One region of the Marinobacter sp. es.048 genome, then DNA from elsewhere that is predicted to be linked to it. Evidence: predicted binding sites of a transcription regulator. Region 1 holds the regulator's gene; each other region holds the start of a gene.
What was found. The regulator sigma-54, encoded in region 1, starts transcription at its own class of promoters, with help from an activator protein. The targets are predictions, from matches to a motif close to ANTGGCATNNANNTTGCTNT.
Positions count from the first base shown of each region.

Region 1 (2,202 bases):
CTTCCGCAATCTGGCGCACCTTTTCCACTTCCAGGGTTACCTGGCAGTTACTGATGTGGTCAAAGTGACGCTCGAGCTTCTCGAACTTCTCTGAAACATAATCCTTCAGTGCGGGAGTCAGTTCTACGTGATGGCCTGAAATATTGAGTTGCATAGGCGTCTCCTGTTGTCATCATGCCGGCTCCCGGGAGCCGGTCTGGGTGCTGACGCATTGTGCGCCGGCGAATATGGTATTGCGTCCCGCCCCAGGGGTATTCAGACCAATCGCTTGCGCTCGTTAGACGGCGGAATGTGCATGGCCTCCCGATACTTGGCAACGGTGCGTCGCGCAACCTTGATTCCCTGTTCCCCTAGCATGGCTGCAATTTTACTGTCGCTCAACGGCTTTTTCGGCGTTTCGGCGGCAATCAGCTTCTTGATCATCGCGCGAATGGCCGTGGAAGAGCATTCCCCGCCCTCGTCAGTGCTGACATGGCTGGAGAAGAAATACTTCAGTTCGAATATGCCCCGGGGGGTATGCATGTATTTCTGGGTCGTTACCCGTGAAATCGTCGACTCATGCATTTCTACCGCCTGGGCGATGTCTGAAAGGATCAGCGGCTTCATCGCTTCTTCGCCGTGATCCAGGAATCCCTGCTGGTGCTCGACAATGCGGGTCGCCACTTTTAGCAGGGTCTCATTGCGGCTTTGCAGGCTTTTGATAAACCACTTGGCCTCCTGCAACTGATCGCGCAGGTAAGTGTTGTCTGCACTGCTGTCCGCACGCCTTATAAGTGAAGCATAGCTGGCATTCACCCGGATGCGCGGAGCAATTTCCGGATTCAGCTCAACACGCCAGCGACCATTGTGCTTGCGAACGATGACGTCTGGGATGACGTAGTCGGGTTCGGCGCGGTCAATAACGTCGCCCGGACGCGGATTCAGGCCGGTGATCAGCGCCAGGACCTCCCGCAATTGGTCTTCTTTCAGGCGGCTGCGGCGCAGCAACTGGGCGTAGTCCCGGTTGCCCAGCAGGTTGATGTAGTGAGTGATCACCAGTCGTGCCTGGGCCAGCCAGGGCGTTTCCGGTGGTAGCTGGTTAAGCTGGATCAGCAGGCATTCCTGAAGATCCCGGGCGAAAACGCCAGGAGGGTCAAAATGCTGCAGTCGGTGAAGAACCGCTTCCACTTCATCCAGCTCAAGGGGGTCCTCGTCGTTTTCATCCAGCATCCCGGCATGGATCTCTTCCAGGGCACTTGTCAGATAGCCGCGCTCATCCACCGCGTCCATCAGGGCATGTGCAATGGCCTGATCCCGTTCACTCAGTGGGGTCAGATTGAGCTGCCATTCCAAGTGATCCTGAAGCGTTTCAGTGGGCGAGTTACGGGTTTCGAAATCGTGATCGTTTTCGTCGTCATTGCGGGCTGCAGGAGCAGGGGCGGACTGGTATATGTCGTCCCAGGCAGTGTCTACCGGCAGATCGTCCGGAATATTGTCCGGAATTTCGTTTTCAGAGGACCAGTCCGGGCCGTTTTCGGATTCGTCCCAGTCTTTGGACGGTTCCGGCGCAGTTTCAGCGGCAGACTCGGTGGCGTTGGCTTCGCGCTCGTCATTAGCGGTAGCAGCGTCTGTTGTCTGGTCGTCGTCCTCGGAGGTCTCCAGCATGGGGTTGGATTCCAGTGCCTGCTGGATTTCCTGTTGGAGGTCGAGGGTAGAGAGCTGGAGAAGCCGGATCGCCTGTTGCAGCTGGGGTGTCATGGTCAGGCTCTGACCCAGCTTTAACTGTAAGGAGGCTTTCATAACCATGGTTCAGGATCCGTCACTCATCAGCGCTTTGTGTCATAAGTTGTGAAAAAAATCTTTATATGTCGGTTACTTGCCGTGATTTAACTTTACCCTAGCAAGTTCTTTGCCGAGTTTACTTGCTACAGGTCATCAAAACAATGAGCCATTCGGTGTCACAGCCTGAATTCGTCGCCCAGGTAGACTTCCTTGACCTGCTGGTTGGCAAGGATCGCCTCGGCATTGCCGGAGGCGATGATGTGGCCGCCGGACACTATGTAGGCGTTCTCGCAGATGTCCAGGGTCTCGCGCACGTTATGATCGGTAATCAGCACGCCGATACCCTTGTCCCGCAGGTGCCGGATGATGTGTTTGATGTCACTCACGGATATGGGGTCGACACCGGCGAAGGGCTCATCCAGAAGGATGAAGGCCGGCTCC
Region 1 covers NZ_FYFA01000001.1:1,843,538-1,845,739, forward strand. Annotated here, with positions in the region: gene hpf (ribosome hibernation promoting factor) at 1-154, opposite strand, end outside; gene CFT65_RS08530 (RNA polymerase factor sigma-54) at 256-1,779, opposite strand; gene lptB (LPS export ABC transporter ATP-binding protein) at 1,938-2,202, opposite strand, start outside.

Region 2 (2,202 bases), on a different contig from region 1:
CACCACCACGGCGCCCACTGGGTGGCCGTTATCCAGAATCGGCGTGCTGGTGTATTCCACGGGGAAACCGCTGCCGTCCTTGCGCCAGAACCAGTCTTCGCCAGCGCGCTTCACGCTGGCATCGCGGAAGGCGGCGTAAATCGGGCAATCCTTGAGGGGGTACAGGCTGCCATCCGCGTGAGAGTGGTGTACCACGCGATGCAGCACCCGCCCCATAAGCTCGTCAATTCGCCATCCCAGCATCCGCTCGGCTGCAGGGTTTGCGAAGGTGCCTCGCCCCTCGGCATCCACCCCGTAGATGCCTTCCCCGACAGCATGAAGAATAAGCTGGTTTTCCCGCTCCATGTCCTTGAACAGCTCTTCGACCCGCCGCCACTCAAGCAGGCCGCCCCGATGGTAGTGGTTGGCATCGTGGCGTTCCCGAAGAGTTCGCAGCTGGCGTCGGTCCCTCAGTAGCAGCAGCACATTCTGGGTTTCCGCCTCGCCGACCCGGGATGAGGAGATTTCCAGCTCCACTGTGTGGCCGTCACGGTGCTGGAGAAAAAAGTCGCGGCTCCAGCCGAGGCTGCGAAACAGGGTTTCCTCGGTGAAGGCAATCAGCAGAGGTCGCTGGTCTGTAAACAAATGGGTGCAGGGTGTGCCGATGAGGGATTGCCGGTCTGTGCCGATCATCCGGCCCATGGCGCTATTGGCGGACAGAATCAGATCCCGGCCGGCGTCTACCAGCAGTGCAGCCTCCGGCAGGTGGTCGATCCAGTTTCCGGTAACGTCTGGGGTATTGATGGCTTCGGTAATCATGGCGATGTCCTGGGTCAGTCCGTGAAAACAAAACAAACCCTGTGCCAACTACGAAAAATCGCAGTAAAGACTACGAGAATTCGTTAATTACGAACTTTCATAGTCGCCCTGTTTGCAGGAGTTTGGATTTTATTTAATAAAAACAGCTAGTTAAAAAATAATCGGACTTGGCACGAACCCTGCAACAGCTCTCTCAGAACGCGGAGCTGACCCGACCATTTCCAGCCTCGGGCCCGAGCCGCACCGTTGTTGCACCGTGATAGTGCAGAAATGACCCAAAACTTAGGTCCCAAACCCAGGAGAGTGCGCCATGACCACGAAAAGCCTTGGAAATCCGTTTGACGGTGACAAGTCCCTGATTCATGCCAAGACCTGTGGCTGCCCCGAGTGCAAACCCGGCGACAGCACCCCGTCCATTTCCCTCGACCTCAAGCCCGCCGCTGGCCAGCAGGCCGTAGCGGAAGAGCATCTGGATTCAGAAGCGATGATGGATCGCGCCATCGAGGGCGCGGTGGTGCGCTCGGTGTTTGGTCACAACGAACACGGCCGGCGCGCCTTCATGAAAATGATGGGCGCGGGCACTGCGGCTGCCGTTCTGGGCAGCGTGTTCCCGATGGAAAAGGCCAAGGCCGCAGTGAAGGAGTCCCTGGGCAAGCTTGAGAAGACCAAGCTGAACGTTGGTTTTGTACCGATCACCTGCGCGACACCCATCATCATGGCTCACCCCATGGGCTTTTATGAGCGGTACGGCCTGGATGTGACCGTCACCAAGACCGCCGGTTGGGCGGTAGCCCGGGACAAGTCCCTGGCGGGCGAATACGACGCCTCACACATGCTCACACCCATGCCCCTGGCCATGACCATGGGTGCGGGCTCCACACCGGAGCCGTTCATCATGCCGGCGGTTGAGAACATCAATGGTCAGGCCATTGTTCTGCACGTGGACCACAAGGACAAGCGGGATCCGAAGCAGTGGAAAGGCTTCAAGTTTGGCGTGCCGTTCGAGTACTCCATGCACAACTTCCTGCTGCGCTACTACCTGGCGGAAAACGGTATCGACCCGGACAAGGATGTGCAGATCCGTGTGGTTCCGCCACCCGAGATGGTTGCCAACCTCCGTGCCGGTAACCTCGATGGCTACCTGTCTCCGGATCCGTTCAACCAACGTGCCGTTTGGGAGAAGGTGGGCTTCATCCACATGCTTACCAAGGACATCTGGGAAGGCCACCCCTGTTGTGCCTTTGCCTGCAGCAAGCAGTTCGCCACCCAGAACCCGAATACCTACGGAGCCCTGTTGCGCGCCATCATCGACGCGACGCAGTACTCCAACAATCCGGATAACCGTAAGGAAATCTCCGAAGCCATTGCGCCGAAGAACTATCTGAACCAGCCCTTACCGGTGAT
Region 2 covers NZ_FYFA01000002.1:911,291-913,492, reverse strand. Annotated here, with positions in the region: gene CFT65_RS15190 (sigma 54-interacting transcriptional regulator) at 1-798, opposite strand, end outside; gene CFT65_RS15185 (CmpA/NrtA family ABC transporter substrate-binding protein) at 1,109-2,202, shown strand, end outside.
Region 2: CFT65_RS15190 (sigma 54-interacting transcriptional regulator) is a predicted target of sigma-54. The motif match lies at 828-847, and genes of this name have one in related genera.

Region 3 (2,202 bases), 140 kb from region 1:
CACCTTCACCTCCATAGGCCCCATATCCGGCGGTGTCAGGTGGATTTCTGCAACCGACATGTTGCGGGCAGTCAGCCAGCTGAGCTTGCCCACCAGTTTGTCGCCCCACTCTGCGTGGCCAACCGGCACATCAATGGAAGTTGCATAACCTCGCAGGGGTGCTGCGTTCTCGGCCACCAGTTTCGCCGCTCCATTGGCATTATTGGAAGCTTGTTGGGACAGGAGGTCCATGGCCGACTGGAAGCGACCAGAGCTGATCAGCGAGCCGGAATCCGCATTGCGGCCCGTGTCGGTGATCACTGAGGCTTTCATGGCGTCTGTCAGTGTGTTGTCAGCGGCGACACCGCTGGATGCGGCCGAAGCTGTCTGCCCGGGGGCAGCTGAGAGAAGGCCACTGAACAACCCGGCAACGGCATTATTAGTTTGGCCTGAACCACCCGCCGCGGCGTTGACGCCGGCACCCGGTAACATTGTTGAAGAGGCTGTCTCACCGGTACGCCCGGCTTGTGGGTTCAGCCAGGACTGCAACTCTAAAAAGGTGAGCGGAAGCGCCGTCGGTTCTGAGTCACCGTCACCGGCAACAGCGCTCTCACCGACGCCACGAGGCCCAGCATCAGTGGCTGCATCGGCTTTCTCGCCGACCTTTCCGTCAGCGTTAGCGTTTGCTTCCGTTTTCGTATCTGAAGAAGTGTCCTGGGCAGACCGGGATTCATCAGTAGATCTGGCCTCGGCGTTTCGGTCTGCCTTCTGGCGATCCAGCCGCTTTTGCTCCGCCTGCGAGACGGATTCGAAATCGTTTTTTCTGTCAGCCGGATCCCGGCTGGTACCGGATTTGGACTGGCCGGGATCTTTCTGCGTCCCGGGCGCGGGGGTTTGGGGGAGAACCATCTGGGCCATGGCAACCTCTTGCCGCTTTTATCGCATTGTCGCCCTCACCTTGCCGGACATGGCCGGTGCATGGGCGGTTAATCCACTCAATGGGTAAGACAAAGCAATTGTGATGCCAGAGCACATCGGGTCTGCCTGGCAAAAGGCCCGGAGGTGACAAAACTATCGAACCACCAATCCATCGAGGCGCTCAATCACCTGCTCGAATTCCCGGTCGATCTCTTCCAGCAAACCGGGCGCATCTTCCAGCCGGAACTCTTTGCCGGCCATCTCGGCCTTCAGACAGAGCTCACCAAGCCTGGGAGCGCCGATATTGATGCAACTGCCCTTGAAACTGTGGGCTGTCCTGGCAAATGCGTCACTATCTTCTGCCCTCAGGGCCTCCCGCAACGCCCGGATCCTGTCCCGGGAATCTGCCAGATAGGTCTGTATCAGCACTTCGAATTCGTCCTCCATAACGTCTCGAAGCTCAGCCAGTGCCTCCTCGTCCAGGTGTGGTTTATCAGTCATCTCGATTCTCCGCTGTACGGGCGAACTGCCAATCATAGACAATTTCAACATGATTACCCTGTTCATGAAACCTGATGGTCTCAGCCAGACGTTTCAACAGAAGCAGGCCCCGCCCTGCATAACGCCCTATCACCGCCGGGGAATGGCCAGGGTCTACACTGGGATGATTCTGGAAATCAAATCCCTGACCACTGTCCTCGCAAACAACACGAAGCCGACCGCCATCCGGTTTCAGGGAATGATGGAGGGTAAACCGGATGTAATGCCCCTGCACGTTGGCCAGGCGCCGATTACGCTCGGCGTAATAGCGGCCAAACCCCTCCGGTGAATGTTTCCATTCTGACGGCAGCTCGAGAACGCCGTGCTCCAATGCGTTGTTGTAGAGTTCCGCCAGCAAGGTATAGATTTCGCCGCTCTTCCGTCGAAGGCCCGGCACCTCCATGCAGATATGAAGCAAAAGAGGCAGGGGACTGAACTCGCCAAGGGTCCTTTCCCGAATTTCATAGGTGCAGCGCCATTCCGCCGGCCCGGCTAGAGCTGACGGTGCGGCATGATCTGGCAGGGTAGCCAGACCCGCCTCGTCCATCATTTCCAGACAGCAAAGCGTCAAATCGTCACCATCTTCAAAGTTGCCTGTAAACTGGTGAACCGCGGCCATCATGGCGTCGAAAGGGTGGTCACCGACATCCAGTTGATCAAGCGTTTCAGTGACTCCCCGCTCGCCAAAGACGTTGCCGGCGCTGTCGGCAGATTCCAGAAAGCCGTCGGTCATCATCAACACCCGATCACCCGGACCAGCTCCGA
Region 3 covers NZ_FYFA01000001.1:1,988,192-1,990,393, reverse strand. Annotated here, with positions in the region: gene CFT65_RS09205 (flagellar hook-length control protein FliK) at 1-897, opposite strand, end outside; gene CFT65_RS09200 (Hpt domain-containing protein) at 1,051-1,398, opposite strand; gene CFT65_RS09195 (PP2C family protein-serine/threonine phosphatase) at 1,391-2,202, opposite strand, start outside.
Region 3: CFT65_RS09205 (flagellar hook-length control protein FliK) is a predicted target of sigma-54. The motif match lies at 989-1,008, and genes of this name have one in related genera.

Region 4 (2,202 bases), 480 kb from region 1:
GACTTTCGCCCAGAGCCTGTCCGCAAACAGCCATGGCGTGGTAATTCTGGTGCTGGAACCGGTGTGGGTCGCCCTGTTCGCTGCAGGCTGGTTTGGTGAGTCCATGACCAGTATCCAACTGGCCGGCTGCGGCCTCATCTTCGCAGCATTAATCGTTAACCGCTGGGCGGTGCTGAGCAAAGCGATCAAGGAAAAACTCCGCAAGCGGAAAACCGCATAAAAGAGGTTGACCAGCCTCGGCCGAATCAGTATATTTCGTCCCCGTTGCAGGACACAGGACCATAGCTCAGTTGGTTAGAGCGCTACCTTGACATGGTAGAGGTCCCCAGTTCGAATCTGGGTGGTCCTACCACTTTTCAATAAGTTACGTGGATTCTGCACAGCCCTTCTCAAAGTTTTCGCAAAATCCTTCTCTTATACAGTGTTTCATTTCATCTCAAATCGCGTCTTCAAAAGACCAATCAGCCTGTATGCAAGTAGCAATCTCTGGCGCTAAAACACGCCTCTTTGCACCCTAATCGGGAAGACGCCCCAGCACGCACTGAAGCATTACTGTAGTGATCCGACCCTAGGCGCAAATGTTTCAGAGGGTGGTATCGAGAATGTGACCTGCCCCAGTCTTTAATCCAACTGCTCCTAGTAATGTCCGGTACTTGACCCTGACCCCGAATTAGGTCCACCCAGAGTTGGAAAAATCCGGGGTAGGGTCACTCACATATATCTCAATGTGCCCAAGAGCTGGTTTGTCGAAATAGCTTACACCTACAAGGTTAATCCTGCCGTCATACTTTACTAAAACACCAGAGAACAGAGAGTTTTACATTCGCGGCATGTATTTTGCTGATCTATTTTTTTCGTTTATTAGACGGAGAAAATAATGAAAAAGCTATTCTTTGCAGCCTTACTTTTTGCATCTAGCTCGGCGATTTCGGCACCAATACCGCTTTCTGAAATTGTCAACAACACACAACCATTCTATAACGGCTTTTATGCTGTGAACGATGGCCTCAGAGATGCCTATGACGGATTTCAGAGATTAGAAAATTATGGTTCATTATCTGTTTCTCGCGAAGTTTTCACACTAGAAGATATTTTTTCTTATGGCGTATATGATTCATTCACAAATAACACAGGCAGTGTGATTAATCAGACTATTCGATATTTTACTAATCTGGGGTCTGATGATCAGCCTTATGTTAGTAGCACCACAGATTACACTTACACGACGAATGAAACCCAATTAGGCAGAGACCCAGCAGTGGCTTTTACCTTTGGGAAAAACCAATGGACTCTTGATAACTCGGAATTTTTACCATTCGGCAGTGCCTTTACATACCTGTATTATGATCTAACTGTTGATGCGGGAGAGACAGTTTCACTCCTTACATTTAGCTCGTTATACCTTGATAGTGTTGCTAACTCAATAAATGATCTTAAAAACGCAGAGCTCACAGCATTAGCGCTTAGCTTAGATCCAATATCTCAAGGTGTTTCAAGTCGCATGGTGAATAATGCCATTAACTATTCAGACGTAAAATCTGTACCAGAGCCAGGATCTCTTGCCCTTCTGTTTCTTGGTTTGACTGGAATTTTGTTTTCCAGAAAGAAGAAACTTGCCTAGCGCTCAAGCAAACCTACGATAAAAACCCCGTACTTATGCGAGGTTATTTTGAGCCTGAACGGCGGGATGCTAGCCGAACACGCGCTGGCAGGCTCAGTTCCCGTATTTCTGCTTGATAGCCTCTAGCCTCTTCTCATATTGCCACTTGTAGGCCGGGTCGCATTCACCGATACGGTCCATCCCGTTCTTGATCAGCTACGTTTCATAAAATCCGCCGCCGGCATCAATGGACCTCAGGGAATATTCTGATCGCCACTCCCAGAGGTTTTTGTCAGGCATGTACGTGAAATCGGTGCCTTTGCCCCATTTGTGCAGGTCGGTTCCGCCATTGAGATGATTTTGCTGTCCTTCGGTCTTGCGGCCCGATTTAACGAACTCAAGCGCCAAAAAGAGGAGGTTCAGCGTCAGTTGTTACTGTCCCTAAAGCGACAATACCGAATGGCGATTCGCGAATCACTTTTCACCCGCCTCCGTAAGCTTGGAAGCTTTCGAAATATACAGTGCGTAAGCTATTGATGTCGCGTAACAGTGCGCCGTTCGCTAGATTCGTCGCACTTTCGCATTTTTTCGCGAATTTTTAG
Region 4 covers NZ_FYFA01000001.1:2,325,304-2,327,505, reverse strand. Annotated here, with positions in the region: gene CFT65_RS10825 (DMT family transporter) at 1-220, shown strand, start outside; tRNA gene CFT65_RS10820 (tRNA-Val) at 276-352, shown strand; gene CFT65_RS10815 (PEP-CTERM sorting domain-containing protein) at 878-1,621, shown strand.
Region 4: CFT65_RS10815 (PEP-CTERM sorting domain-containing protein) is a predicted target of sigma-54. The motif match lies at 825-844, and genes of this name have one in related genera.